Regions from separate parts of the Cellulomonas fengjieae genome, predicted to be linked through region 2. Evidence: riboswitches for the same ligand, from Rfam matches in the RefSeq annotation. Region 2 holds a riboswitch; the other holds the start of a gene.
The links. Region 2 has a riboswitch for cyclic di-GMP ahead of KG102_RS17445 (SHOCT domain-containing protein). Riboswitches for the same ligand answer to the same signal wherever they lie in the genome.
Positions count from the first base shown of each region.

Region 1 (14,682 bases), 1.4 Mb from region 2:
CTCGGCGTGGCGGGAGCGTCGACCCCGGTCCGGACCATCGCGGTCGCCGGCATCGCCGCGCTCGTCGCGGGGGCGCTGTCCATGGCCGCGGGGGAGTACGTGTCGGTGAGCAGCCAGCGCGACGCGGAGCGGGCCGCCGTCCGTCGGGGCCGCGTGCTGCCGACGCTCGTGGTCCGGGGCGGTGAGGAGCTCACCAACCCGTGGCACGCCGCCGTCGCCTCGCTCGGCGCCTTCGTCGCGGGAGGTCTCATCCCGCTCGTGGTCGTCCTCGCACCCTGGGGCGCGGCCCGCGTCCCCGCGACGTTCGCCGCCGTCGTCGTCGCGCTGGCCCTCACCGGCCTGGTGGCGGCACGGTTCAGCGGGGCCGAGCCGCGGCGGGCGGTGCTGCGCAACATCGTCGGCGGGTCCGTCGCGATGGCCGTGACGTTCGCCGTCGGCGCGTTCGTCGGGGTCGCGCTCTAACGTCGGCCGACAGCGCAGCCGTGGGCCGTCAGCGCAGCGCGACGAGCCGCGTGACGTCGTCGTCGCGTGTGCCGTGCACCGCGGCCGTCACGGTCATTGCCCGGATCGAGAGCTGGCCACCGTAGTACGACAGGAACGCCGTGTCGGTGGCGTCGCGACCCGTGGCGATGCGGACGAGCGACTCACGCCGGGCCAGCCCGGTCGCGTCCACCACGCGCCAGGCACCCTCGACGTAGGCCTCGGCCACCGCGTGGAAGTCCATCGGCTTGAGCCCGGGGGCGTACACCGAGACGAGGCGGGCGGGCACGTCCCTGGCCCGCAGCAGGGCGACCACGAGGTGCGCGAAGTCCCGGCACACGCCCCGTCGCTTGAGCAGCGTGTCCGTGGCGCCGTCCGTCGGAAGGCTGGCACCCGACAGGTAGGTGACGTGGCCGGCGACCCAGGCGACGACCGCGTCGAGCAGCTCGGCATCCCGCAGCTCGCGGAACTGGTCCCTGGCGAAGGCCAGCAGGCGGTCCGAGTCGGCGTAGCGGCTGGGCCGCAGGTACTCGACGAGGTCGACGTCGTCGATGGCGGGCGGGTCGGCCAGGCCGGTCACCGTGGCCTGGTAGTCCACCACCAGGCGGCCCGCGGGGGACAGCACGCGGTGCATGCGACCGCCGTGGGCCATCTTGATCTCGGCCACGTCCAGGGGCCCGTCCTCGTGGCGCACGGACAGGATCTCGGAGCGGTCGTGGGCGCCGTCCGCGACGGCGACGCTGAGCAGGATCTCGAGCGGTGAGCGCACGTCCAGGGACAGGTGCGAGGTGACGGTGCGCAGCACGGCCGAGAGTCCTTTCCCGACCATCGGCGGCCGGACCAAGCAGGGGGGCAGGCGCAAGTGTGGGGCTCGCGCGGCCGCGCGTCCAGCCGGTGTTCGCGGACGGCTGAGCGGTCCGGGAAACCTCCTGGGGACTCGGTCGTTATGTCATGCGAGAACAGCAGCTGAGGAGAGGTATGTCGCGGCGGATCAAGGGTCTGGTGGAGTTCGAGGACGACCGTGGTGCGGTGATGCGGTACATCCCGCACGCGAACGGTGGCGGCCTGGTCGCACCCGGGGCGCGCGTGCACGAGGACGCCTGGCTGGACCGCACGGCGTACGTGGAGGCGGGCGCCGTCGTCGGGCCGGGTGCGCGCGTCGGGGCCGGCAGCTGGGTCGACGTGGACGTCGTGCTCGGCCCCGGGGTCCAGATCGGGAGCAACGTGCACCTGGGCGCACGGACGCGCGTGGGCGCCCGTGCGCGGGTCGGCGCCAACGCGCGCGTCGGGCAGCGGGTGTCGATCGAGCAGGGCGCCATCGTGGAGGCCGACGGGGTGGTGCGGGACGGTGCCGTCGTCGAGAGCGCCGGCCGGACGCGCCGCGCAGGGTACGGGCAGGCCGCCTAGCGAGCGTGCCCAGGCGTCCAGGCGTGCACCGGCGGTGCCGCGGCCTCACGTAGTCTCCGGGCCATGAGCACCCTGGATGAGGTCGGCCGGCGCGACGGATGGCGATGCTGGCTGTGCGACGAGCCCGTCGACCCCGATGCGTCCGTCAACGCCGACCGCGGCCCGAGCATCGACGGGGGTGCGACGCCGAAGGGCAAGAAGCCGACCGCGGGGTCCGAGCGGCTCGCACATCGCGCCTGCAACACCCGCAAGGGTGCCGTGAAGCCCGTCGTCGCCTGGTCGCCCGACCTGTTCGTCGTCGACCCGGCACCGATCGTCGGCACGGTCGAGCGGCTGACCCGCAAGGGCGGCCGCGAGATGGTGGCGCGGTGCCCCACGCGCGCCGACGCCGAGGAGGCCGCGGCGTGGCTGGTGGACCGGCTCTCCCGGTTCGCACCCGACCTGCGCGTCACGGCGGACGTGGAGCCCGGTGGCGGCCAGTACCTGCTGGTGCTGCGCGCGGCCTGACGGCTACGGCGTCAGCTCCGTCAGGAGGGTCGGCAGCTCGTCGGGCAGCTCGCGGGCCAGGTAGCCGAGGCGGCCGACCCGCGTCGCCAGCCGGTCACCGGCCGCCGCGTGCAGGTGCGTCGCCCAGCAGGCGGCCTGGTCCGGCGGCGCCCCGCGGGCGAGGATCCCGACGAGGGCACCCGCGAGGACGTCTCCGCTGCCGGAGGTGGCCAGCCCGGCGAGACCGGTCGCGACCTCCCACTGCGAGCCGTCGGGAGCCGCGATCCGGCCCTGACAGCTGACCACGGCACCGTACGTCGCGGCGATGCGCGCGGCCGACCGGTCGTCGATCTCCTCGACCCCGAGCAGCAGGGCCGCCTCCTTGGCGTTCGGGGTCAGGACGAGCCGCCCCTGGAGCCGCTCGGCGACCTCGGGGACGCGGGGGAGCACCCCCAGTGCAAAGGCGTCGAGGAGCACCGCGGCCTCGTCGGGGATGCCGTCGATCATCGACGTCAGCAGGTCGACGGTCCGGTCGGGGTCGTCCAGGCCCGGCCCCACGAGCACCGCGTCCGCGCTCGACAGGTCACCCATGAGCTGGTCGACGCCGGTCCCGTCCGGGGACCCCGTCTCGGTCTCCGGGAGCCCCACGACCCCGGCCTCTGGCAGGGCGATCGCCATGGGCACCGCGACGGACCGCGCCACGGCGAGCGTCAACCGGCCTGCTCCGACGCGCAAGGCCGAGACCCCGGCCAGGAGCACCGCCCCGGGGGTGGTCCGCGCCCCTCCGACGGCTACGACCTGCCCGCGGCTGTACTTGGAGTCCGCGTCGGCCGGCAGCGGCCAGTCCCGCAGCAGGGCGGGCGTGACCTGTTCAGTGCGGGAGGGCATCGCGGTCTCCTGCGTGGGTGGTCGTGGCGGCGCCCTCGCGCTCCAGGTGGTAGTCGTGGTTGAACGCGGTCAGCGTCCACGCCCCCGCCGGCGTCCGCGCCAGCCGGGTCACGGTGGCGTTGCGGACCGGGTCCCGCCGGCCGAGCTCGAGCACCTCGTGCTCGGTCAGCGCCTCACAGACGTAGCGGATCGTCATGATCACGGCGTCGTGCGCCACGAGCAGCACGCGCCTGCCGCTCTCGACACGGTCGAGGTCGGCCAGGAAGGCGCGCACGCGAAGCGCGAGATCCGCCCACGACTCGCCGCCCGGCGGGCGGTAGTAGAACTTGCCCAGGTGCCGTCGCCGGGCCGCCTCCTGCGGGTAGCGCGCCTCGACGCCGGTCCGGGTGAGCAGGTCCAGGATGCCGAGCTCGCGGTCGCGCAGCCGCTCGTCGAGCCGCACGTCGAGGGTCGCGCCGGCGGCCGCCAGGGCGATCGTCGCCGTCTGTTCCGCCCGCACGTACGGCGAGCACCAGACGACCTCGGGACCGGCGCCCGGCGACTGCTCGTGCAGCCACGTGCCCAGCGCCTCGGCCTGCTCGGCGCCCCGCGCCGACAGCGGGGTGTCGGCGTCACGCGTCTCCAGGTCGATCACCTCGAGGCCGGCGCGTTCCGCCGCGGTCGCGGCGACGTTCCCGACGCTCTCACCGTGGCGGACCAGCATGAGCTCGGTGACACCGGCGATGCCGGGGGACGTGGTGCTCACTCGGGCTCGGCCCCCGTGGGGTCGCTGGGATAGATCTTCTCGACGGCCACGTCCTGGTTGTCGCCCTCCTCCGGCTGTCCGTGGTCCGGGGTCGACTCCGGCAGTGCGGGCGTGTCGTCCGCCGACTGGCTGCTCAGCTCGCTCATCGTCTCTCCCTCGTCGTCAATCTGTGCGGCACCACTGTCGCCCTGCTCGCCCGTCGGTGCATCCCGTACCGCTGGATCCGCTCATCACATGGTGCATTCAGGACCTATGGCCCTGGGCGGCGGTTGTCCGCGGCGCGGATCCTGGAGTGGTCCAACCGCTCGACGAGGACGGTGAGTGCAGTGCGTGCCCTGGTGATCTATGAGTCGTGGTTCGGGAGCACCGCCAACATCGCGCGGGCGGTGTGGGAGGGCATGTGCACCCGGGTGCCGGACACGTCGGTGATGGAGGTCGGCGCGGCGCCTGTGGGCCTCCCCGGCGACCTCGAGCTGCTGGTGGTCGGCGGTCCGACGCAGGCGTTCGGCATGAGCCGGGCGTCGACGCGCGCCGACGCGCGGCAGTGGGCCGGTATGGCCGACAACGGTCCGACGGTCGGCGTCCGGGAGTGGCTCGCGTCGTTGAAGCCACCTGCTCGGCAGGTCCATGCCGCGACGTTCGACACGCGCATCCACAGCCCGCACGTGCCCGGCTCCGCGGCCGTCGGTGCGTGGCGCGCCCTGCGGCGGGCGGGGTTCGACGTCTCGGCCGAGGCGGAGTCGTTCTGGGTGCTGGGCACCACCGGGCCGTTGCGCGACGGCGAGCTCGAGCGCGCGCGTTCGTGGGGCGTGTCGATCACGAGCCTGCTGCCCGGGCCGCGACCGCTCGACCCGGGCGCGCGCTCCGTCGCGGGGTGATCCGCGGCGTGCGGTAGCGGCGGCCGGTGCCTCAGGTCGCCTCGGGGTCCAGCCCTAGCGCGGCACGGCCGCCGTCCACCGGCAGGACCGCGCCGCTCACGAACGACGCGGCGTCGGAGAGCAGGTAGGCCACCGTCGCCGCCACCTCCTGCGCGCGCCCCACCCGCCCGAGCGGATGGAGCCGGCGCATCTGCTCCTCGATGTCGCGAGCGTGCACGGGCCCGCTCGCGTCGAGCAGCGCGTCGTAGCGCGCGGTCGAGATCGAGCCCAGTGCGACCGCGTTCACCCGGACCTGCCGCGCCCCGTGCTCGACGGCGGCGGCGCGGGTGAGACCCTCGACCGCCGCCTTCGCCGTCGCGTAGGGGAGCGAGCCGCGGACGGGCCGTTGCGCCTGGTGCGAGGACACGTTGACCACGGAACTCGGACCGCGGAACCGTCCGGCCGCGACAGTCGTCCCCACGAGCGCGGGCGCGCCTTGGCCGTTCGCCCTGTTCGCATTCATAAGAGCCCCGCTCAACCATCCGATCGCTCGCCACGACGTATCTCGAAGACGGCCACTTTGTCGCTGGCCGCAGCGAAGGCGGCGGGATCGCCGCTGCTGACTAGTCCGATGCGGATGAAGAACTGGACCCCGTGGGGTACTTCAGTGGGGAAGGCGGTCATGACCTGTCTGCGCGTCGCGGGATCTGTGACCTCGATGAGGTCGATGACCTCGTGACCGCGGCCTTTGCTGAGCCTCCCGTGGCCGGCGGCGCGGGCGTTCTCGGCCCAGTTGGAGTTCGCGAGTCCGGCGATCACGTACCGGCGTCCGTTGACGGTCAGGGGGGAGACGGGCGTCGATCGGGGCTCGCCGGTGGCACGGCCAGGAATCGTGATGAGGTGGATGGTCCCGAGGGGCACACCGAGGCGGTGCAGCAACTTCACGACGCGGTTTGCTGGCTTGAGCCATCCGGGCAGTGTTCCCATGTCGGACATGTGTGTGCTCCTTCGCGGTGTTATCGGTCCGGCTAGTCGGTGACGGTGAGCCCGTCCACGGCTCTGGCGATGACGAGCGTGTCGTGGTCCGGGCTGGTGGGCGCGGTGTTGCGGTAGCCGCGTCCGATCGCGCCGAGTTTCGCCGTCGCTGTGGATGCAATGCGCTCCGCCGCCGATGCGGACTCCGACGGGGACGCCGGACGGGCGGCGCAGGCGGAGGTTGCGGACTGGCCCTTCGATGCGCCCACCACAGCGACACCGAGACCGGAGGGCTCCTCCCGCTACGATTTCGAAGACGGGAACATCCCACCATGACTCAATCCCCATCTGGGATAGTCCCGTATCGGGAAGAATATCCATGGAGGTGTGAGGTGTCCAGTCCGAACGGCGCGCGAATTCAGCGGGCGCTCCGGGGCGCGTTGGTCAACGCGGTGCTCGGTAACGAGCGCATCGCGCGCGAGTTCGACCTGCTCGTCACCGACCTCCAGACGCTGCACCTGCTCGTCCTGCGCGACGACGTACGCACACCCAAGCAGCTCAGTCAGACGACGGGCCTACCCACGAGCACCATCACGCGCGTCCTCGACCGACTCGAGGCAGCCGGTTACCTGCGGCGCGCGCATGACCCACAGGACCGACGCCGCATCAACATCGAACTGATCCCCGAGAAGATCGCGCCGATCATCAACCGCTACGGCCAGTACACCGACACGCTCGACCGGACCAACGCCGAGTTCACCGAAGAAGAACTCGGCCTTGTCGCCCGCTACCTCGAACAGGCCAGCTCCACCTTCTGAACGCTCACGGTCTCTCCTGGTATCTGTTCGGCGTTGTCCCCGACGGCGCGAGCGCTGTGCCAGCCGGCTACCAGACTTGCGATAGCTACCGTTCATGGCCCGGCTTCGACGCTGAGACCATGATTCGTGCGGGGGCTAGCCCGAGAGCGCGGGGGTTCCTGCGGCGATCAGCGCGGCAAGCACCGGTGACCAGCCAGCAGGAGTAGCGCCAAGCCCCACCAACCCGGCGAGAGCGGGGCCGCCAGCACAACCGAAAGCGCCCTGCCCAGACGCGCGGGGATGGCTGCGACATTCGACGGTTGCTCGGACCGGCGGGCGATCCTCGATCAGTTCGCTCCGAGGAGTGCGAAGCGGGTCGATGCGGGGGTACGGAGGCACCCGGCTCTGGGGGCTCGCCTCCGAATACTTGTCGAGTCGACGTCGATCGCACGCCCAAGGGGGAAAGACGAACGGCCGCTGCCAGGGTTTAAAACCCCAGGTCAGCGGCCCTTTCGTTGCTCCCTCGACTGGACTCGAACCAGTAACCGTCCGATTAACAGTCGGATGCTCTGCCAATTGAGCTACGAGGGATCGTGCGGGAAGAACTCTAGCAGCCGGTCAGGGGTGCCCAGGACCGGTCAGCGGGGCAGCCCGACGGCGTCGCGGACCTCGTCCTCGGCCGCGTCGACCGCAGCCGCGACGGCGGCATCGGTCAGGTCGATGGCCGCATCGCCCAGAACCTGGGTGAACAGCTTTCCGTCCTCGTCGCGGCGCAGCACCACCCGGGCCCGCTTCCCACCGGGCAGCGAGACCGCCGCGGCGTGGACGACCGACTGCTGCACGCGTTCGCGGAACGTCTGGGAGAACGCGAACGACCCCGGCGCCTCCGAGAAGGTCAGCCGCTCGGAGTCGCCCCAGACCCAGCGCAGGGTCATCGTGCGGGTCTCCGGGTCCAGCGAGCCGTGGTCGACGTCCGACCAGGGGTGCCGTGCGGCCGGGCCGTCGGGAGGGACGAGGTGCAGCGCGCGACGGGAGGCCACGGCCCACCGGCCGTCGGACAGCTCGGTGCTCACCAGCACGGTGTCGCCCGGCCGCAGGTCCAGACGGGCGCGGACGGCAGCGGGGAGACGACGACGGAACAGGGGCACCGCATCACGGTACCCGCGGCGCGCGTGACGGACGCACGCGCACGCCCCTCGGTAGGGTGAGGCTGCTTCGGGGCAGTAGCTCAGCCGGTCAGAGCAGCGGACTCATAATCCGTCGGTCGTGGGTTCAAGCCCCACCTGCCCCACGATGTCGGAGCTCTCGGGTCGCCGTCCCATCCCAGTGCTGCCACCATCGGCGCCACGGGGGGCCCGAGACGGAGGAGATGTCACCGTGACGACAAGTAGCACGGTCAATGCGCAGAGGTCCTGGGAGCTGGCGGCACGGGCGGGATACGCAGTCAGCGGAGTGCTCCATGTGCTGATCGGTGTGCTGGCCCTGCGGGTTGCGTTCGGCAGCGGCGGCGAGCAGGCGGACCAGTCCGGGGCGCTCAGCGCCATCGCCGCCACCCCCTTCGGTGCCGCCATCCTGTGGTTCTCGGTCGTGGCGTTCGTCGCGCTCGGTGCCTGGCAGGTGGCGCGGGCGTTCCACTCCCGCGAGACCGGGGACCGCGCCAAGTCGGCGGGGCGCGCGGTCGTCTACATCGCCCTCGCGTTCGCGGCGCTCAGCTTCGCGCGTGGCGGCGGGTCCGCCGCGTCCACCCAGACCGCGGACCTGACCGCCACGCTCATGAGCGCTCCTGGCGGGCGGGTCCTCGTGGCAGCCGTCGGGCTCGGGATCATCGCCGTCGGCGTCTACCACGTCTACAAGGGCTGGAAGAAGAAGTTCCTGCAGGACCTGAACCGGCTGCCCTCGGGCACGGCCGGCTCCGTCGTGCTGCGGCTCGGCGTGCTCGGGTACGTGGCCAAGGGCGTGGCGCTCGGCATCGTCGGCGCGCTCTTCGTCCAGGCGGCGGTGACGTCGGACCCGTCGAGCTCCACGGGACTCGACGGCGCCCTGCACACCCTGCGCGACCAGCCCGCTGGCGTGCTGCTCCTGGTGATCGTCGCGGCGGGGTTCGTGGCGTTCGGTGCCTACTCGTTCGTTCGCGCCCGATATGGCCGCATCTAAATCACCCGTTTGCCCCGCGAATCGTGCGCGGAGGTTGTTGCACAAGCGTCCAGATTCGGGCATAGTTCCTGTTGTCAGCGACAACGGCAAACCCGCCGCAAGGCGGGGACGCAAAGCCACGGGGCCCACAGGGCCAGCCGAGCTACCGAACGACAGGAGAACCACCATGGCCACGACCACCGACGCCCCCCTCTCGCAGGGCGCACTGCTTACTCCCGGCGAGGTCGCGGTGCTGTTCCGCGTCGACCCGAAGACGGTCACCCGCTGGGCCCAGGCCGGCAAGCTGTCGGCCGTCCGTACGCTCGGCGGCCACCGCCGTTTCCACGAGGCCGAGGTGCGTTCGCTCCTCACGGGTGTTCCCACGCAGCGCGGCGAGTGAATTCTCGCTGAACGTCAAGAAAGCCCCCGAGCTCGATGAGCTCGGGGGTTTTCTGCATTCCTGCGTCCGCACGAACGTGCCGGCGACGGTGATAGCTGGCCCTGCCGGAAAGACGGGGACCGGCGACCGTCGCGGTCCGGCGCGCGGGACGGCCACGGGATGTCACGCTGCTCACACTCACCGGCCTCCGGGGCCTCGCGGGCGTCGTGTGCGCCTCCTCGAACCGCGCGCCGTGCGAGGATCTGCGCATGGCGATGCGAGAGATCCGGACTGTCGGGGACCCCGTCCTGCGCACCCCCTGCGACCCGATCACGACCATCGACGACCGCGTGCGCGGCCTCGTCGAGGACCTGCTCGAGACCGTGGACACGGACGGCCGCGCGGGCCTGGCTGCGAACCAGATCGGCGTCAGCCTGCGGGCGTTCTCCTGGAACATCGACGACGAGGTCGGCTACGTGCTGAACCCCGTGATCGTCGAGCTGTCCGAGGACGAGTACCAGGACGGTGACGAGGGCTGCCTGTCGGTCCCCGGCCTCTGGTTCCCCACGCACCGGTCCTGGTACGCACGCGTCGTCGGCACCGACCTGGACGGCAAGGAGGTCGTCGTCGAGGGCGTCGAGCTCATGGCGCGGTGCCTGCAGCACGAGGTCGACCACCTGGACGGGATGTTGTACCTCGACCGCCTCGAGCGGTCGGTGCGCAAGAAGGCGATGCGCGCGATCCGCGACACGCTGTAGCCGTTCCTGCCCAAGGGCTGGCGCCCTGCGGATCCGTCCGGCATGCTGTCCCCAGCACGCCGCGCGTGCTGTCTGCACATCATCCGTGAGTCCTGTGAACGTGACTGAGGTCGTTGGGGAAGGCGAACCTCGAGCCCGTTCAGGAGGACGACATGGCAGGTGCGATCACCCGCGGTGTACTTTTCGTGCACTCTGCACCCCGCGCGCTGTGCCCCCACGTGGAGTGGGCGGCAGGCAACGTGCTGGGCACACGCGCGACGTTCGACTGGACGGCGCAGCCGGCCGGACCGGGCTTCTACCGCGCTGAGCACTCCTGGCAGGGCCCGCAGGGGACCGGCGCCCGACTTGCTTCCGCGCTGCGCGGCTGGGCGCATCTGCGCTACGAGATCACCGAAGAGGCGAGCCACGGCGTCGACGGCTCCCGCTGGAGCCACACGCCCGAGCTCGGGATCTTCCACGCCGCGACCGACGTGCACGGCAACATCGTCGTCCCCGAGGACCGCATCCGCGCCGCCCTCGAGCACGCCGCCGACCCGCTGCGCCTGCGCACCGAGCTCGACCTGGCGCTCGGGCAGGCGTGGGACGACGAGCTCGAGCCCTTCCGGTACGCGGGCGCGGGCGCGCCGGTCCGGTGGCTGCACCGCGTGGGCTGAGGACGACCGTGCCCTGACCTGTGCCACGGCAGCCGTGGGCGTCGGTCAGGGCACGGTCGCGTCGGACCTCAGACGGAGGCGACGACCAGGGCCACGTTGTGGCCACCGAAGCCGAACGAGTTGTTCACCGCGGCGACGTCTCCGTCGCGCAGCGCGCGGGGCTTGTCGCGGACGAGGTCCAGCGGCAGCTCAGGGTCCGGGTTGTCGACGTTGATCGTGGGCGGCGCCTGACGGTCGTGCAGCGCGAGCACAGTGAAGATCGTCTCCAGCGCACCCGCGCCACCGAGCAGGTGCCCGGTCATGGACTTCGTGGCGGAGAGGGCCACGTGGTCCGCCTCGTCGCCGAGCAGCCCACGGATCGACCGCGCCTCGATGAGGTCACCGACGACCGTCGACGTGGCGTGGGCGTTGACGTGCACCACGTCGAGCCGGTCGATCCCCGACTGCTCCAGGGCGGCGCGCATCGCGCGGACCTGCCCGTCGCCCGTGGGCTCCGGTGAGGTGATGTGGTACCCGTCGGCCGACAGGCCGACCCCCGCGATGCGGGCGTAGACGCGGGCGCCACGGGCGGCCGCGTGCTCGGCGCTCTCCAGCACCACCACGCCGGCGCCCTCACCGAGGACGAACCCGTCGCGGTCGACGTCGTACGGGCGCGAGGCGCCCTGCGGGTCGTCGTTGCGCAGCGAGAGGGTGCGCGACGCGGCGAACGCCGCCACCGGCATGGGGTGGATCGAGGCCTCCGTGCCGCCGGCGACGACGACGTCGGCGCGGCCGGTCCGGATCATCTCGACGGCGTACCCGATGGCCTCGGCGCCCGACGCGCAGGCCGAGACCAGGGCGTGCGCACCGGCGCGCGCGCCGAGCTCGAGCGAGACGTAGGCGGTGGGGGAGTTGGGCATGAGCATGGGCACCGTCATCGGCAGGATGCGGCGGGCGCCCTTCTCCTTGAGCGTGTCCCAGGCGTCGAGCGTGGTCCAGATGCCACCGATGCCCGAGGAGACGACGGCACCGAGCCGGTCGCCGTCGACCTCGGGGGCGCCGGCGTCGGCCCACGCCTCCCGCGCCGCGATGACCGCGTACTGCGCGGAGGGGTCCATCTTCTTCATCTCGGGACGGGGCAGCACGTCCTCGGGCCGGACCTTGATGGTCGCCGCGAAGGTGACGGGCAGCCCGTAGGTCTCGACCCAGTCGTTGTCGAACGGCCGTGCGCCGGACTCGCCCGCGAGTGCTGCTGCCCAGGTGCTGGGCACGTCGCCGCCGAGGGGCGTCGTGGCCCCCAGTCCGGTGACGACGACGTCGGGTACGTGGCTCATCGGTGCTCCAGGTCGGCGGTCGAGAGGTGGTGCGAGAGAGGTCGGTCCCGGGCGTTCACTGCCCGGGACCGACCCGGGTTCGGCAGGTTCAGGCCTGCGCGCCCGTGATGAACGAGACGGCGTCGCCGACGGTGGCGAGGTTCTTGACCTCGTCGTCGGGGATGCGGACGTCGAACTTCTCCTCGGCGAGCGTGACGATCGTCATCATCGACAGCGAGTCGATGTCGAGGTCGTCGGTGAAGGACTTCTCGGGCAGGACGGAGTCCGTGGGCAGACCGGTCTCCTCGCTGACGATCTCGGCCAGGCCGGCCAGGATCTCCTGCTCGCTGTACGCCATCGGTGTCTCCTCGTGTCGTGTCGTTCTGGTGGATGGTGCTGGGGGTGGGACGAACCGTACAACCGGCGTCGTGCGCAGGCCGTCAGGGCAGGACGACGACCTGCGCCGCGTAGACGAGGCCCGCGCCGAAGCCGATCTGCAGGGCGACCGCGCCGCTGGGCACCTGGCCCTCCCGCAGCAGCCGCTCGGTCGCCAGCGGGATCGAGGCCGCGGACGTGTTGCCCGTGTCCACGATGTCCCGTCCGACGACGACCGTGTCGGGCAGCTTCAGGGTCTTGACCATCTGGTCGATGATCCGCATGTTCGCCTGGTGGGGGATGAACGCCTCGATCTGGTCGGCGGTGACTCCCGCCGCGTCCATCGCCTTCTGCGCGACCGGCGCCATCTGCCAGACGGCCCACTTGTAGACGCTCGGACCCTCCTGGCGCAGCGTCGGCCAGCCGAGCCCCTCGTCGCGGGTGGCCAGCCACGAGTGGGTCTGCCGGATGGCCTGCGCCTGGCTGCCGTCGGATCCCCAGATCGTCGGGCCGATGCCGGGCGTGTCGGAGGGGCCGACGACGACCGCGCCGGCGCCGTCGCCGAGCAGGAAGGAGATGGAGCGGTCGGTCGGGTCGACGAACTCGCTCATCTTCTCGGCGCCGATGACCAGCACGTTGCGGGCGGAGCCGGCACGGACGAGCGCGTCGGCCTGGCCGATGCCGTAGCAGTAGCCGGCGCAGGCGGCCGAGATGTCGTACGCCGCGGCGGGGATGGCGCCGATGCGCTCGGCGACGATGGCGGCGCCCGCGGGCGTCTGGTGGAAGTACGTGACGGTCGACAGGATCACCACGTCGATGTCGGCGCCGGTCAGGCCCGCGTTCTCCAGGGCGGCCCGGGCGGCGCCTTCGGCGAGGTCCAGCACGTCGGTGCCGGCCTCGGCACGGCGGCGCGTCACGATGCCGGTGCGCTGGCGGATCCACTCGTCGGAGGAGTCGATCGCGGCGACCAGCTCGTCGTTGGGGACGACCCGCTCGCCGCGGACGCCGCCGATGCCCAGGATGCGGGTGTGGGCGGGGCCGGTGGCCTGCGTGAGGGTGGGACGGGTCACGACGGGTTCTCCAGGCTGCTCTCGGGGGCTCCGGTGTGCCGACGCACCAGGTCACGCGCGGCGTCGAGGTCGGCGGGAGTCTTGACGGCGACCGTCTCGACCCCGGGCAGCGTACGCCGCGCCAGACCCGTGAGCACGCCTCCCGGCGCCACCTCGAGCAGGCCGGTGACACCCAGTCGCTGCAGCGTCGACTGGCACAGGTCCCAGCGCACCGGGTTGGCCACCTGGGCGACGATCAGCTCGAGCGCCCGGGCGCCCGACGGTGCGACGCTGCCGTCGGAGTTGGTGAGCAGGGTGATCATCGGCTCGCCCGGCGTCACGGCATCGGCCGCGCTACGCAGCTCGGCCACCGCCGGCGCCATGTGCTCGGTGTGGAACGCGCCGGCCACCTGCAGCGGGACGACGCGGGCGCGCGCCGGCGGAGCGGCAGCGAACGCCGCGAGGGCCTCGAGCGTCCCCGCCGCGACCACCTGGCCGGCACCGTTGACGTTGGCAGGCACCAGACCGTGCTCGGCGAGCGACGCCAGCACCTGGTCCGGGTCGCCGCCCAGCACGGCGCTCATCCCGGTCGGGGTCGTGGTGGCCGCGCGGGCCATCGCCGCGCCACGCACGGTTACGAGTCGCAGGGCCTCGTCGTCCGTCAGTACGCCGGCGACCACCGCCGCGGCGAGCTCACCGACCGAGTGCCCCGCGGTGGCTCCCACGACCTTCTGGGCGGCGATGTCGAGCGCGTCGTCCGGACCGACGTCGAGGACCGCGCGCAGGCTTGCCAGCGCCGTCGCGACGAGCAGCGGCTGCGCCACCGCGGTGTCCCGGATGGTGTCGGCGTCGGACGTGGTGCCGTGGGCGACGAGGTCGAGACCGGTCGTGCGGGAGGCCCGCGCGATCGACTCGGCGACGGTCGGCAGCTCGAGCCACGGGGCGAGCATGCCGGGGGACTGGGCGCCCTGACCGGGGCATACGACGACGAGCATCCGACCACTCTGCCCGGCCCCGGGCGTCTGACCGCCGCACGGCGTGCACCAACCTTGGCGGGTGCCCTTGTGCGACTCCTACAACCCTGGCAGGTCCAATCAGCGGGCGACGTCCGGCGCGGGCGCCGGGGTGTCCAGGCGCCCGAGCGCGAGCGCCGTCTGGAGCACGTACGACTCGCGGGCGTCGAGCGGGTCCCAGCCCGTGACGTCGCAGACCCGGCGCAGGCGGTACCGCACCGTGTTGGGGTGCACGTACAGCGTGCGGGCGGCCGCCTCGAGCGAGCGTCCGGTGCCGAGGTAGGCCGAGAGCGTCTCCAGGAGAGACCCCTGGCTGGCGGCCAGCGGCTCGTACGCCTGTGCCACCAGCATCCGCCGCGCGACGACGTCCCCCACGAGCACGCGCTCGGGCAGGA
Region 1 covers NZ_CP074404.1:2,354,658-2,369,339, reverse strand. Annotated here, with positions in the region: gene KG102_RS11000 (VIT1/CCC1 transporter family protein) at 1-462, shown strand, start outside; gene KG102_RS10995 (transglutaminase-like domain-containing protein) at 491-1,285, opposite strand; gene KG102_RS10990 (transferase) at 1,459-1,887, shown strand; gene KG102_RS10985 (hypothetical protein) at 1,951-2,394, shown strand; gene KG102_RS10980 (NAD(P)H-hydrate dehydratase) at 2,398-3,261, opposite strand; gene KG102_RS10975 (histidine phosphatase family protein) at 3,245-3,964, opposite strand; gene KG102_RS10970 (hypothetical protein) at 4,003-4,152, opposite strand; gene KG102_RS10965 (flavodoxin/nitric oxide synthase) at 4,324-4,884, shown strand; gene KG102_RS10960 (SDR family oxidoreductase) at 4,916-5,290, opposite strand; gene KG102_RS10955 (PNPOx family protein) at 5,398-5,859, opposite strand; gene KG102_RS10950 (MarR family winged helix-turn-helix transcriptional regulator) at 6,231-6,656, shown strand; tRNA gene KG102_RS10945 (tRNA-Asn) at 7,154-7,226, opposite strand; gene KG102_RS10940 (AbrB/MazE/SpoVT family DNA-binding domain-containing protein) at 7,274-7,783, opposite strand; tRNA gene KG102_RS10935 (tRNA-Ile) at 7,853-7,926, shown strand; gene KG102_RS10930 (DUF1206 domain-containing protein) at 8,013-8,789, shown strand; cyclic di-GMP riboswitch class I at 8,865-8,939, shown strand; gene KG102_RS10925 (BldC family transcriptional regulator) at 8,956-9,168, shown strand; gene def (peptide deformylase) at 9,417-9,905, shown strand; gene KG102_RS10915 (DUF3145 domain-containing protein) at 10,058-10,558, shown strand; gene fabF (beta-ketoacyl-ACP synthase II) at 10,627-11,871, opposite strand; gene KG102_RS10905 (acyl carrier protein) at 11,960-12,208, opposite strand; gene KG102_RS10900 (beta-ketoacyl-ACP synthase III) at 12,291-13,295, opposite strand; gene KG102_RS10895 (ACP S-malonyltransferase) at 13,292-14,269, opposite strand; gene KG102_RS10890 (PucR family transcriptional regulator) at 14,369-14,682, opposite strand, start outside.
Region 1: linked by a shared signal. The riboswitch ahead of KG102_RS10925 (BldC family transcriptional regulator) and the one ahead of KG102_RS17445 (SHOCT domain-containing protein) in region 2 are both predicted to bind cyclic di-GMP.

Region 2 (14,682 bases):
CGTCCACCGCCGCGGAGGCCGCGCGCCTCGGCCTCCCCCTCGCCGGCGTGGCGACCGAGCAGACCATGCTCGGCATGGTCGACGCCCTCACCCGGGCCGCCACGACGGTCCTGCCCGCCCCCGCCACCAGCCCCGAGGAGCTGTGATGACCGGACGTCGCGTCCGTCCCCGTCGGCTGCGCGCCACCCCCGCGATGCGCCGCCTGACCGCCGAGACCCGCCTGGAGGCCGCGCAGCTGGTGCTGCCGGTGTTCGTCAAGGAGGGCCTGTCCGAGCCGCACGAGATCAGCTCCATGCCGGGCGTGCTGCAGCACACCCGCGACTCGCTGCGTCGCGCGGTCACCGAGGCGGCGGACGCCGGGCTCGGTGGCGTCATGCTCTTCGCGATCCCGTCGGTGCGGGACGCGACCGGCTCGCAGGCCACGGACCCCGACGGCATCCTCAACGTCGCCATCGCGGACACCGTCGCGGAGGTGGGCGACGCGCTCGTCGTGCAGGCCGACCTGTGCCTCGACGAGTTCACCGACCACGGGCACTGCGGCGTCCTGACGCCCGGCGGCGCCGTGGACAACGACGCGACGCTGGTCCGGTACGCCGAGATGGCCCTCGCCCAGGCCGAGGCGGGGGCGCACCTCGTCGGGCTGTCCGGGATGATGGACGGCCAGGTCGGGTACGTGCGGGACGCCCTGGACGCCGCCGGCCGTGAGGACGTCGCCGTCCTGGCCTACGCCGCCAAGTACGCGTCCGCGTTCTACGGTCCGTTCCGCGAGGCGGTGGACTCGCAGCTCGAGGGTGACCGCCGGACGTACCAGATGGATCCGGCGAACCGTCGCGAGGCCGTCCGGGAGGTGGCCATCGACCTGGCCGAGGGCGCCGACGTCGTCATGGTCAAGCCGGCCCTGGCGTACCTCGACATCCTGTCCGACGTGGCCGCGATGTCGACAGTTCCCGTCGCGGCCTACCAGGTGTCCGGCGAGTACGCCATGATCGAGGCCGCAGCCGCGCGCGGCTGGATCGAGCGCAGACGGGCGATCCTGGAGTCCGTGCTCAGCATCCGCCGCGCCGGTGCCGATCACGTCCTCACCTACAGCGCGACTGAGCTGGCCGGTTGGCTGGCGGAGGAGATCCGATGAGCGTCACCACCAACGCGACGACCAGCGCGTCAGCCTTCGCGCGCGCGCAGTCCGTCATCCCCGGCGGTGTCAACTCCCCGGTGCGCGCGTACGGCAACGTGGGCGGGACGCCGCGGTTCCTCGCGTCGGCGCAGGGCGCCTACGTCACCGACGTGGACGGCAACGAGTACGTCGACCTCGTCGGCTCCTGGGGTCCCGCGCTGCTCGGGCACGCGCACCCGCAGGTCGTGGAGGCGGTCCGCGAGGCCGCCGGCCGGGGCCTGAGCTTCGGCGCCCCGACCGTCACGGAGGTCGACCTGGTCGACGAGATCCGCTCGCGGGTCCCCCCGGCCGAGAAGGTGCGCCTGGTGTCCACCGGCACCGAGGCGACCATGACGGCGCTGCGCCTGGCGCGCGCGTTCACGGGCCGCGACCTCGTCGTGAAGTTCGCGGGCTGCTACCACGGCCACGTGGACGCACTGCTCGCCTCCGCCGGGTCCGGCGTGGCCACCCTCGGCCTGCCCGACTCGGCCGGCGTCTCCGCCGCGGTCGCCGGCGAGACGATCGTGGTGCCCTACAACGACGTCGAGGCCGTCGAGGCGGTCTTCGCCGAGCACGGCGAGCGCATCGCCGCCGTCATCACCGAGGCGGCGCCGGCCAACATGGGCGTCGTCCCGCCGCTGCCCGGCTACAACGCCGCGCTGCGTCGCATCACGCTCGCGCACGGCGCGCTGCTGATCCAGGACGAGGTGCTCACGGGCTTCCGCGTCGGCTACTCCGGCTGGTGGGGCCTGGAGGGCCTGCGGGAGGGCTGGTCGGCGGACCTGCACACATTCGGCAAGGTCATCGGTGGCGGGCTGCCCGTGGCGGCCGTCGGCGGGCGCCGGGACGTCATGTCGCTGCTGGCCCCGGTGGGTCCCGTCTACCAGGCGGGCACGTTGTCCGGGAACCCGGTGGCCACCGCCGCGGGCCTGGCCACGCTGCGGCTGGCGGACGCGGACGTGTACACGCGGGTCGACGCCGTCGCCGCCCAGCTGCGCGCCGAGCTCACCACCGCCCTCTCGGCCGAGGGGGTGCCGCACGCGGTCCAGTGGGGCGGCAACCTGTTCAGCACCTTCTTCGGCGCCGGCGTGGCCGCGCAGGGCGCGCGCGACTACGCGTCCGTGCTGGCCACCGAGTCGTGGCGGTACGCACCGTTCTTCCACTCGCTGCTCGAGTCCGGGGTGTACGCGCCGCCGTCGCCGTTCGAGGCGTGGTTCGTCTCGGCCGCGCACGACGACGCCGCGGTCGACCGCATCGTCTCGGCGCTGCCGGCCGCGGTCCGCGCCGCGGCGCAGGCCACCGCCCCCTGACTACGGGTTGACCCAGGCGTCCTCGCGGGCGCCCAGGTCCCGCACGTGCGGGGGCAGGTCACCTGAGACGAGGTCAGCGAGGGTGACCTGGTCGAGCACGTCCCGCACGCTGACGCGCAGCGCCACCCAGACGTCGAGCAGCGCGCGCGCCGAGCCGCCGTACTCGAGCGCGGTCGGCCGCTCGTCGCGCACGGTGACCAGCGGACCGTCGACGGCGCGGATGACGTCGGCCAGCGTGATCTCGGTCGCCGGCCGGCCCAGCCGGTAGCCGCCGGCCCGCCCGCGGACGCTGGTCACCACGCCCCCGCGGCGCAGGTCGCCCAGGATCCGCTCCAGGAACGCCACGGGCAGCTGCTGACCGGCGGCCAGGTCGTCGGCGCGCACCGGCTCGCCGTGCGGGGACGCCGCGAGCTCGGCGCACGCCCGCACCGCATAGTCCGCCTTCGCCGAGACCCGCATGCGGTCGATTGTGCACCGCGCACCGTCGGGAATACCCCCTAGGGGTACCGTGTTGCGAAGATTGCACCCGCTCGACCGACGGCCCGACCCCAGGAAGGACCCACCATGCACGGCTACATCGACGCCAAGGACGACTACCTCAAGCGCCTGCGGCGGGTCGAGGGGCAGGTGCGTGGCATCGCCCGCATGGTCGACGAGGACGTCTACTGCATCGACATCCTGACCCAGGTGGCAGCCGTCACCAAGGCCCTGCAGGCCGTGAGCATCGGCCTGGTCGAGGACCACCTCGCCCACTGCGTCGTCGACGCGGCCCGCCAGTCCCCCGAGGAGGGCGCGGCCAAGGTCAAGGAAGCGTCCGACGCCATCGCCCGCCTCGTCCGTAGCTGAACCTCAGCTGGAACCTAGGAGCCCCCATGAGCACGAGCACCATCACCACCACGTTCGGCGTCGACGGCATGACCTGCGGCCACTGCGTCGCGGCGGTCACCTCCGAGCTGTCCGCGCTGCCGGGCGTCAAGGACGTCACCGTCCAGCTGGTCGTCGGCGGGTCGTCCACCGTCTCCGTCATCTCCGACAGCCCGCTGCCCGACGAGCAGATCTCCGCCGCGGTCGCCGAGGCGGGCTACGCGATCACCCCGCGGAGGTCGCTGCTGTGAGCGAACGAACCGTCGACCTCGCGATCGAGGGCATGACCTGCGCGTCCTGCGTGGCGCGCGTGGAGAAGAAGCTGAACCGGCTGCCCGGCGTCGAGGCGACCGTGAACCTGCCGCTGGAGAGCGCCCGCGTCACGATCGCCGACGGCGAGCCCGCCGACGACGAGACGCTCGTCGCCGCGGTCCGCTCTGCGGGGTACGACGCCACGGTGGTGGCTCCCCCGCACGAGCACCACGCGATGGACCCGTTCGAGCACGCCCTGTCGGGCCACTCGATGGCCCCCGGGCAGGACATGGACCCCGACGAGGACACCTCCGCGCCGACCGACGCGCGCGGCACCGACCTGCGCCGTCGCCTGCGGGTGGCGAGCGTCCTCACGGTCCCGGTGCTGGTCCTCTCGATGATCCCCGCGCTGCAGTTCACGGGGTGGCAGTGGGTGGTCACCGCGCTGGCCCTGCCCGTGGTCACGTGGGCGGCCTGGCCGTTCCACCGCGCCGCGTTCCGGGCCGCCCGGCACCGCGCCTCGACCATGGACACCCTCGTGTCGATCGGCATCATCGCGGCCACGGGCTGGTCCCTGTGGGCGCTGCTGCTGGGCGGCGCCGGCAGGCTCGGCATGACGATGACGCCGACGCTGTGGCCGCGGGCCACCGAGGCCATGGGGATGCCCGAGCTCTACTTCGAGGTCGCCGCCGTGGTCACCACGTTCCTGCTGGCCGGCCGGTACGCCGAGCACCGCTCGCGGCGGCGCGCCGGTGACGCGCTGCGCGCGCTGCTGGACCTGGGCGCCAAGGACGTGGCGCTCCTGGTGGACGGCACCGAGCGGCGCGTCCCGGTGGAGCGCCTCGTGGTGGGGGACGAGTTCGTCGTCCGGCCCGGGGAGAAGGTCGCCACCGACGGCGTCGTGGTCCGCGGCACGTCCGCGCTCGACACGTCCCTGCTGACGGGCGAGCCGGTGCCCGTCGACGTCGGCCCCGGTGACGAGGTGACCGGTGCGACCGTGAACACCTCCGGAGCGCTCGTCGTGCGCGCCACGCGGGTGGGCGCCGAGACCCGGCTGGCGCAGATCGGCCGGCTCGTCGCCACCGCGCAGACGGGCAAGGCGCCCGTGCAGCGCCTGGCCGACCGCATCTCCGCGGTGTTCGTGCCGGTCGTCCTCGTGCTCGCGCTCGGGACGCTGGCCGTCTGGCTGCTCAGCGGCGCCGGCGTCCAGGCGGCGTTCACCGCCGCCGTCGCCGTGCTGATCATCGCGTGCCCCTGCGCCCTCGGCCTGGCCACGCCGACCGCGCTGCTGGTCGGCACCGGCCGCGGCGCCCAGCGGGGCATCCTGATCAAGGGCCCGGAGATCCTCGAGCAGACCCGCACCATCGACACGGTCGTTCTGGACAAGACCGGAACGGTGACCGAGGGCCGGATGGCCCTGGTCGACGTGATCGGTGAGCCCGAGGCCCTGCGCTACGCCGCCGCCGTCGAGCAGCTCGCCGAGCACCCGATCGGCCGGGCCATCGCGTCCGCGGCGCACACCGGGGACGGCCCGGACGTGCCCACGGGCGCCGACGGCGTCGTGATCGGCGCCGACCAGGTGCTCGACTTCCACGCCGAGGCCGGGCACGGCGTCTCCGGCGTCGTCCGCACCGCGCACTCCGGCGTCGGGCTCGGTCGTCGGGTCCTCGTCGGCAAGCCGGCCTGGCTCCGCGAGCAGGGCATCGACCCCGCCGCGTTCCAGGACGCGTTCGACGCCGCCGAGACCGACGGCGCCACCGCGGTCATGGTCGCCTGGGACGGTTCGCCGCGCGGCGTGCTGGTCCTGCGCGACCCGGTCAAGGCGTCCTCCGCGCAGGCCGTCGCGGAGCTGCGCGCCCTCGGGCTGCGCCCGGTCCTGCTCACCGGCGACAACGAGGGTGCCGCGCGCGCCGCCGCCCGCGAGGTCGGCATCCCCGAGGGCGACGTGGTCGCCCACGTGCTGCCGGCCGACAAGGTCGACGTGGTCGCCCGGCTGCAGGCGTCGGGGGCGCGCGTCGCGATGGTCGGCGACGGGGTGAACGACGCCGCGGCGCTGGCCACCGCGGACCTCGGCCTGGCGATGGGTACCGGGACGGACGTCGCGATCGACGCCGCCGACATCACGCTCGTCCGGGGCGACCTGCGCTCGGCCGGGGACGCGATCCGGCTGTCCCGCCGGACCCTGCGCGTGATCAAGCAGAACCTGTTCTGGGCGTTCGCGTACAACGTGGCGGCGATCCCGCTGGCCGCACTCGGGCTCCTCAACCCGATGATCGCGGGCGCCGCCATGGCGCTCTCGTCGGTGCTCGTGGTCGGCAACTCCCTGCGGCTGCGCCGCTTCGAGTGACCGCGTCGAGCCGACGGCTCAGTGGAACCGGCGGCCCTCGTCGTTGCGGTAGGCGATGACCGCCAGGGCCGCGAACAGGACCGTCCAGGCCAGGATCACCGGGAGCGCGTAGGCGTAGGCCGACTCGCCGGTGACCACCTGGACGGCCAGGTCGCGGGCGGCCCGGGAGGGCAGGAACGTGGACAGGGTGTCCAGCCAGCCCGGGAACGCCTGCGGCGGCAGGAACAGCCCACCGGCGAAGGCGAGCGGGAACAGGGTCGCCTGCACCACCGCGATCGAGGCCTTCGAGCTGAGCCGGTAGCCGATCGCCAGGCCCAGCAGCAGGAACGGCACCGCCACCGCGGGCACCAGCGCGACCGCGGCCAGCGCCTGCGTGAGGCTCAGGGTCGCCGCCGTGAGCAGGACGCCGAGCACCACGAGCGGCACCAGCGCGAGGTATGACCAGATCACCCCGTTGAGCACCCGGCCGGCCAGCCGCGGTCCGGCTCCGGCGGGCAGCGTGCGCAGGAACGGGTCGAACGGCATCGCGCGGTCCTCCGAGACGCCGACGCCGAACGAGAACAGGCACGTCGACATCACGGCGAACACGCCCAGCTGCGCGATCGCCGCGGTTGCCGCCAGGGGGTCGTCGGCCACCGAACGCTGCGGGACGACGAAGAACAGCATCGCCAGCGACGGGAACAGCAGGTTGCCGAGCACCGCGATCGGCACGCGGACGGTCTCCAGGAACTGGAACCTGGCGTGCAGGAGCGCGAGCGCCCGGAACGGGCGCGGGGTCAGGGTCGCGGTGCTCATCGGACGGCCTCCTCGTCGTGCGTCTCCTCGTGCGTCAGGGTCAGGAACGCCTCCTCCAGAGAGGCACCGCGCATCTCCAGGCCGCTGAACGGCACGTCCTGCGCGACGAGGGCGCGCACCAGCCGGTCCGCGTCCGACGCCAGGACCGTCCACCGCCCGTCGAGCCCCTGCTGCGCGCTCGTCGCGCCGGGCAGGCGGGCGAGGTCGACGTCGTGGCCGGGCGGCAGGGACAGGATCACGCGACGCAGCGCGACGAGCCCGAGCACCGAGGCGAGGCTGTCGTCCGCAAGCACGCGACCGCCGCCGATGACCACCACCCGCTGCGCCAGCGCCTCGATCTCCTCGAGGTAGTGGCTGGTGAGCAGGACGGTCGCGCCGTCGGCGTGGTAGTCGCGCAGCGCCTGCCACAGGATGTGCCGCGCCTCGACGTCGAGCCCGGTCGTCGGCTCGTCGAGGAGCACGAGCCGCGGCCGCCCGACCAGCGCCAGCGCGACGGCGAGCCGCCGCTTCTGCCCGCCGGACAGGCCGCCGGTCTGCCGCCGCACCAGGTCTTCGAGCCCGAACCGGGCCAGGGCCTCGCCGCGCGGCATGGGTGCCGGGTAGTGCTTGCCGACGAGGTCGACGACCTCCCCGACCGTCAGCGTCGGCGGCAGGCCCGTCTCCTGCGGGGTGGTGCCGAGCGCGATGCGCGACGACGCCGAGCGCGGGTCGCCACCGAACAGCCGGACCGTGCCGGAGTCCGGCCGGCGCAGGCCGCTGACCAGGCTGAGCAGCGTGGTCTTGCCGGCCCCGTTGGGACCGAGCAGCCCGACCAGCTCGCCGTGGCCGACCGTCAGCGACACGTCGTCCAGCGCCGTCACGGCCCCGAAGGTGCGGGTGGCACCGGCCACCTCGACGACGGCGGTCACGACGCACCGTCGAGCAGCGCGCGCAGCGAGCCGGTGTACCGCTCGAACGCCAGGCGCCCGGTGGGTGTCAGCTCCACGTACGTGGCCGGGGTCCGGCCCTCGTGGGTCTTGGTGATCAGCACGTACTCCGCCTCCTCGAGTCGGCGCAGGTGGGTGGACAGGTTCCCCGCGGTCATGTCCAGCAGCTTCTGCAGCCGGGGGAAGGCGATGCGGTCGTGCGTGTCGAGGGCTGCCAGCGTGGCGACGACCCTCAGCCGCGCCTGCGCGTGGATGACCGGGTCGAGCTCGACGTCAGGCACGTGCCCGGACCCTCTCGACGAGGCCCGCGGCGAGCATCCCGCCACCGCCCGCGACCGCCATGACCAGGTAGGTGCCGGGCAGCCCGGCGAGCGCCGCTGCGCCGCCGACCAGCGCCATCCAGCCGCCGATCACGTACATGGGGACCGAGTCCCAGAGCATCCCGCCGGCCAGGTAGAGCAGCCCGACGACCAGCGCCGCGATCGCGTTGCCCGCGAGCGCCAGCACCTCGCCCGACGCCCCCGCCGATGCGAAGCCGCTGACGATCATGGCCTGCGCCGCGAAGCCGATCGACCAGGCCAGGCCGTACATCGTGCCCTGCCGGGAGCTGGCGCCGACGATCCCGCGCGTCCGGCGGATCACGTGCACGATCGTCACCACGAGCGCGATCACGCCGCCTGTGATCGCGACGGTCGCGGTGAGCCCGGCCGGGCTGTCGTCGTCGCTCGAGGTCAACCAGATCAACCCGTAGCCGATGAGCCACGCAGCACCCCACACCCCGAACAGGAGGGGGCCCGAGGGTCGGGTGTCGTCGGTCCGTGCGCGCTGCGCCGCGATGATCGCGAGCGCGTCGGCCGGGCTCGGCATCGCGTCCGCGTCGCGGGGGTCGTGCTGCGTCATGTCGCCTCCGTGGGTTTGCACGACAAAGTACTTTGCCCACACGGCCTGCGCAAGCCCCTCGACCGGGTCCCGGCCTACGCTTCGAGGCATGACAGCGCCGACGCCCGCCGACGAGCGCCCCGTCGGCATCGCCCCGCCGCCCAGCCCGCGCGCCTACCGCCGCCGGATCACCACCGAGATCTGGATCGTGCTCGGCCTGTCGCTCGGCCGGTCCGGGCTGTACGCCGTGGTCAACATCATCGACCGGCTCACCGCGGGGCCTCCGCTGGCCGACCAGTCGACGACGCTGAACCCGAGCCGGTCGGACCGTCCGTGGCTCGACCTGACCTACCAGCTGCTGCAGATCGGCTTCGCCCTGGTACCGGTCGCGCTCGCGCTCTACCTGCTCTCCGCCAACGGCCGGTCCGCCGTCCGCCGGATCGGCCTGGACCTCACGCGGCCGTGGCGCGACCTGGGGATCGGCGTCGCGCTGGCCGCCGCGCTCGGCATCCCCGGGCTCGGGCTGTACGCGGCCGCGCGCGCGCTGGGCCTGGCGGTCGAGGTGCAGGCGTCCGCCCTGAACGCGGCCTGGTGGACCATCCCGGTCCTGATCCTCGCGGCCCTGCAGAACGCGCTGGTCGAGGAGGTGATCGTCGTCGGCTACCTCATGGAGCGGCTACGCGAGCTGCGCTGGAGCACGCCCGCGATCCTCGTCACCAGCGCCCTGCTGCGCGGCTCGTACCACCTGTACCAGGGCTGGGGCGCGTTCGTCGGCAACGCGATCATGGGGCTGGTGTTCGCCGAGTACTACCGCCGCAAGCGCCGGGTGATGCCGCTCGTGATGGCACACACGGTCATGGACGTGGTGGTGTTCGTCGGCTACGCGCTCGTGCCCGACGAGTGGATCGCCGCGCTCGGCCTCGACTGACGCCTCGACCGACGTCAGAGCGCGGAGAGGCTGTCCAGCTGCTTGGCCAGCTGCCGGGTGGCGAAGCCGCTCACCACGAGCACCACGCCGCCGACGAAGGCGAACAGCCCGAGCAGGACCACGATCACGCTCACGGACGTCTGCGGGTTCATGATCAGCAGCAGCCCGAACAGGAACGAGACGAGGCCGAAGGTGAGGACCCAGTACCAGCCGATGTCGCGGGAGCGGTACAGCACGACGGCCGCGATGATGGCCAGGACGCCGAGCAGCAGGACCCACAGCGCGATCAGGTAGAAGATCACCGCGACCGACGCCTCCGTCCACACGACGGCGACCACACCCAGCGCGATCCCCATCAGCCCGGACGCGAGCCACCAGCCGGATCCCGGCTCCTTGCGGTTGCCGAGCCACTGCCCGATGGCGACGAGGCCGTCGATGATGGCGAAGATCCCGAAGACCCAGGTCAGCACGCCGACGCTGGCGAGCGGCTGCGCCAGCATGAACAGGCCCAGGATCAGCAGCACCACGCCCCGCACGACCGGTAGCCACCAGATGCGGCGCAGTGCGGTCGAGGCCTCGGCGGTCAGGTCGTCGGACATCGGTTCCCCCACAGGAATCGGGACGAGGACCTGACGGCCCTCGGGCGCCACGCTAGTGGAGGTGGCACCCAGTCACAGCGTCGCAGCGCCGTCCTCCCGGGCGCGACCAGCACGGCTGCCTAGAATCGCCCCATGCCCGCGACGCCTGCCAGTCACGCGGCGGACGGCGCCGCGGCTGCCGACGCCGTGCTGCCCGACCCTGTCCTGGGGACACCCGGCTCCTCGCCGAGCACCGAGGGCATCACCATCGAGGACATCCCGACGGTCCGGGTCCACCACCCCAGCGACCTGCTCGGCACCGTGCTGTCCCTGCTCGGGGTCGTGCTGGTGCTCATGCTCGCCACGTACGCGCACAACACCACGAGCGGTGTCGCCGAGGACGTCCAGGGGTTCGCCACCTTCCTCCAGCAGATCCTGTTCGTGCCGGTGTCCCTGCTCGAGGGGTTCGTCATCCTGGCGGTCCCGGTGGCCGTCATCACCGAGCTCGCGTTCCGACGCCTGGGCCGGCAGCTGCTCGAGGGCATGGCCGCCGCGCTCGCCGCGCTGGTCCTGAACGAGGTCGCCCGCTGGGCCATCGAGACGTTCGGGTCCGCCGAGCTGATGATCGGGATGTCCATCCGGTCCGACGGCCGCTGGGTGGTCACCCTCCCCGCGTACGTCGCCCTGCTCGTCGGGCTGCTCACGGTGGTCGGTCCGCGCGGCCGCCGCCGGACCGTCACCTGGTCGTGGAACCTCATCTGGTTCGCCGCCGGCGTGCTGCTCATCACGGCCGGCGTCTCGCTGCCGGGCCTCATCGTCTCCCTGCTGATCGGGCGCGTGGCGGGCCTCGGGATCCGGTACCTGTCCGGCGTGCAGTCGGAGCGCGCGTACGGGTCGAGCCTGGTCAACGGCGTGCGCCGGGCGGGGTTCGAGCCCGTCCGGCTGAGCCGGGTGGCCGACACGACCACCGACGAGGTGGACCCGCAGCGGGCGGCTCGGCTCGACGGCGACGCCGCCGCCCGCGCGCTGACCCGTTCCACCGACCACCGCGTCTACGAGCTCACCACCGCCGACGGCGAGAACCTGGACCTCGTGGTCATCGATGGCGACCGCCAGGTGGTGGGCATGCTCACCCGGCTGTGGCGCTCGCTGCGGCTGCGCGGGATCGAGGGTCGCTCCGTCGTGTCGCTGCGGCAGGCGGCCGAGCGGACCGCGCTCCTGTCCTACGCAGCGCGTGCGGCCGGCGTGCTGACCCCCAAGCTGCTCAGCATCGCCGAGGCGGACGACTCGATGCTGCTGGTCCAGGAGCGCCCGGGCCACGCGGTCCCGCTGAGCGACCTCGACGACGAGGAGCTGACCGACGAGCTCCTGCGGGAGATCTGGGCGCAGCTCCAGCTCGCGCACGACGCGGGCATCGCGCACCGGTCGCTGACCAGCGACGTGCTGCTGGTGGAGATGGTCGTCGGGCGACCCGTCGTCTGGCTGACCAGCTGGGAGCAGGGCGACGTGGCGTCGACCGAGCTCGCCCGGCGGATGGACGTGACGCAGCTCGTCGCGATGCTCGCCCTGCGGGTGGGGGCCACACGCGCGCTGGACTCGGCCGCCGCCGTCGTGCCGCCCGAGCACGTGGCCGCGATCGGCCCCCTGCTGCAGATGATCGCGCTGCCGCGGCAGACCCGCGACGAGATGCGCGCGAACAAGAAGGTGCTCGCGGAGCTGCGCTCGGCCCTCGTCGCCCGGCTGCCCGAGGCCGACGTCGAGCCGCAGCAGCTGGTCCGCTTCGGGGCCCGCACCGTGCTCACGATCGTCGTGCCCATCGTCGCCATCGTCTTCGTGATCACCAGCGTCAACGTCAACCAGATCACCTCCGCGCTCGCGACGGGCGACTGGCGCTGGACGGTGGTGTCCTTCCTGCTCGGCCTGCTCACCCTCCTCGGCGCCGCCCTGGCCTTCGTCGCGTTCTCCCCGGTCAAGCTGCCCGTCTGGCGGGCGACCCTGGTGCAGACGGCCGCGACGTTCGTCGGGCTCGCCGCTCCCGCCGGCATCGGGCCGGCCGCCCTGAACCTGCGGATGCTGACCAAGCGCGGGGTGTCCACCACGCTCGCGGCCGCGACGGTCGCCCTCGTCCAGGTCAGCCAGTTCGTCGTGACGCTCGGCCTGCTCCTGGTGCTCACGATCGTGTCGGGGAACAACGAGTCGTCCCTGCCGGTGTCGCCGGCAGTGCTCCTGGTCATCGGCATCGCGGCCGCCCTGGTCGCCTCCACCCTCCTCGTTCCCAAGGTCCGGCAGTGGGTGCTCACCAAGACCATGCCGATGCTGCGCCAGACGTGGCCGCGGCTCATCGAGGTGCTCGGACAGCCGTGGCGGCTGGCGCTCGCCGTCGGCGGGAACCTGCTGATGACCCTCGGGTTCATCTTCGCGTTCGACGCCAGCCTGGCCGCCTTCGGCCAGGACGCCACCCTCATCCAGGTCGCGCTGGTCTACCTGGCGGGGAACACCGCCGGCGCGCTGATCCCGACGCCCGGCGGGATGGGAACCATCGAGCTGGCCCTGGCCGGCACGCTGACCAGCATCACCGGCATCAACCCCGGTATCGCGACGTCGATCGCGGTGCTGTTCCGCGTAGCCACGTACTGGCTGCGCATCCCGATCGGCTGGGCGGCCATGCGGTACCTGCAGAAGTCCGGCGAGCTCTAGACAGCCGTCCGGGCCGGCACCTGAGCGGTACCGGCCCGGAACGGGGTGTCAGGCGAGTGCCTTGGCCTTGAGCTGGGCGTACTCGTCCGCGTCGATCGCACCGGAATCGAGAAGTGCCTTGGCGTCCGCGATGTGCTCCGCCGGCGACTTGCCTGCGGCCACCTCGCGGATGTAGGAGTCCGTCTCCGACTTGGCCTCCTGGATGGCCTTGACCTGCCGCTCCGCCATCCCATTGCCACGCGCGATCACGTAGACGAGGGCGGTGAGGAACGGGAAGATCACCAGCGCGATGATCCAGAGAGCTTTCCACCAGCCGCTGAGCTCGCGGTCACGGAAGAGGTCGCTGAGGATCTGGAAGAGGATCACGAGGTAGGCGAAGAACAGGAACCAGTAGATCAGCAGCAAGAACCACTGCCCGAAACTGTCCATGCGACCTTCTCTCCGAGGCAGCTCCCCCTGCTGGTAGCCGCTTCGCCGAGATTATCGCTGCCCAGGGCAGCACAAAAGCCCCACAGACCACGGTCCGGGGGCTTCTGTGAAAGGCGGTGGTTCAGGCGGCGGCGTGCTCCCGCTGGGCGGGCACCTGGTCCGCGGCACTGCGACGGGCGGCGATCCCGGCCCACGCCGTGAGGCGGATGGCGGGGAACACGGGGCTGGAGGCCTCGGACGGGTCTACTGAGTATCCACGCTGATCCATGACGCTGTCCTGTCTGTTCGGTAGCCCGGCTGACCATGTAGGTCCCGTGGCTTTGCGTCCCCGCTTTGCAGAGGGTTTGCCGTTTTCGCTGACAAGTCCGACATTAGAGCAACATGAGGGCACGGCGGAAGCGCGCGCAGTGACCAATACCGGACGCGCGTCCATTTTCACCCGCTCGGATGTATCTGCTGGGGCGCGTCCAACTTGCGTCGGGCAACTGACCATGTCAGACGGCCAGCCCGCGCGGCCGGGCCGGGTCAGCGGCGGAGCGCCACCGCGGCGTCGAGGTGGGCGTCGCGCCGCTTCTCGTGGGCGCGCCGCTCGGTCTGCTGCCACGGCTCGAGCGGCTCGGGCACCCGACGGGCGAGGCGGGCCCGCGACGAGCGCAGGACGAGCCGGGGGATCGGGATGCGCAGGGTGTGAACCTCGTACGTGAGGGCGACCATGTCATGCCTCCGGACCTGGTGCGGGATCGGTGTGCAGATCGGGGCGGCTGGTGGCGAACCAGCGCATGAGCAGGGCTCCGGCGGGCCGGGCGGCCGCGTCCGTCACTCTGGCGATGTAGGGCTCGAACAGGGCACCGATGTCCCTCATCAGCGCCTCCGTCTCGTCGGGGGTGGCCCAGAACGCGTCCTTGGTCATCGCGGTGGGCAGCGGCCGGCCGGCGAGGTCCGCCCCGGCCCCGGCGCGCTCGTGCAGGAAGCTGATGAAGGCCTCGGCCTCCTGGCGCACGGCCACCTCGGCGAGCTCGACGACGGCGACGAGGGAGCCGGGCACCGACTCGTCGGGGGCGAAGGGCTCCCCCCGCACGGTGGGCCGCCACGGGCGCTCACGGCCGCGGGGCTCGGCCGGCTCGATGAAGCCGTAGCGGGCCAGCAGGCGCAGGTGGAAGGAGCAGTTCGCCACCGTCTCACCCGTGTGCCTGGCGCACTGCGTGGCCGTGGCCTCACCGACCCCGTCGAGGTAGTCGAGGAGCGCGAGCCGCAGGGGGTGCGCCAGGGCGCGCATGCGCTCGGGATCGCTCTGGGCAGGTCGGCCGGTCTGCTCGTGCGGGCTCATGTGACGACCATAGGACTCGCAACGATCATTGCGCAATGGTCCTTGCGCAAGTGTTGTTGTGAACCCGCCCGCCGCAGACACGGCGAAGGCCCCCACCGCCGTGGTGGGGGCCTTCGCGCACTGCAGGACGGTCAGATCACTTGAAGGCGTCCTTGATGTTCTCGCCGGCCTGCTTCACGTTCGCGCTGGCCTGGTCC
Region 2 covers NZ_CP074404.1:3,725,945-3,740,626, forward strand. Annotated here, with positions in the region: gene KG102_RS17375 (uroporphyrinogen-III synthase) at 1-146, shown strand, start outside; gene hemB (porphobilinogen synthase) at 146-1,132, shown strand; gene hemL (glutamate-1-semialdehyde 2,1-aminomutase) at 1,129-2,463, shown strand; gene KG102_RS17390 (RrF2 family transcriptional regulator) at 2,464-2,922, opposite strand; gene KG102_RS17395 (metal-sensitive transcriptional regulator) at 3,028-3,309, shown strand; gene KG102_RS17400 (heavy-metal-associated domain-containing protein) at 3,336-3,578, shown strand; gene KG102_RS17405 (heavy metal translocating P-type ATPase) at 3,575-5,926, shown strand; gene KG102_RS17410 (ABC transporter permease) at 5,945-6,721, opposite strand; gene KG102_RS17415 (ABC transporter ATP-binding protein) at 6,718-7,629, opposite strand; gene KG102_RS17420 (transcriptional regulator) at 7,626-7,928, opposite strand; gene KG102_RS17425 (hypothetical protein) at 7,921-8,547, opposite strand; gene KG102_RS17430 (CPBP family intramembrane glutamic endopeptidase) at 8,636-9,454, shown strand; gene KG102_RS17435 (HdeD family acid-resistance protein) at 9,469-10,053, opposite strand; gene KG102_RS17440 (lysylphosphatidylglycerol synthase transmembrane domain-containing protein) at 10,186-12,729, shown strand; gene KG102_RS17445 (SHOCT domain-containing protein) at 12,778-13,158, opposite strand; cyclic di-GMP riboswitch class I at 13,443-13,517, opposite strand; gene KG102_RS17450 (hypothetical protein) at 13,684-13,872, opposite strand; gene KG102_RS17455 (ArsR/SmtB family transcription factor) at 13,874-14,485, opposite strand; gene KG102_RS17460 (CsbD family protein) at 14,622-14,682, opposite strand, start outside.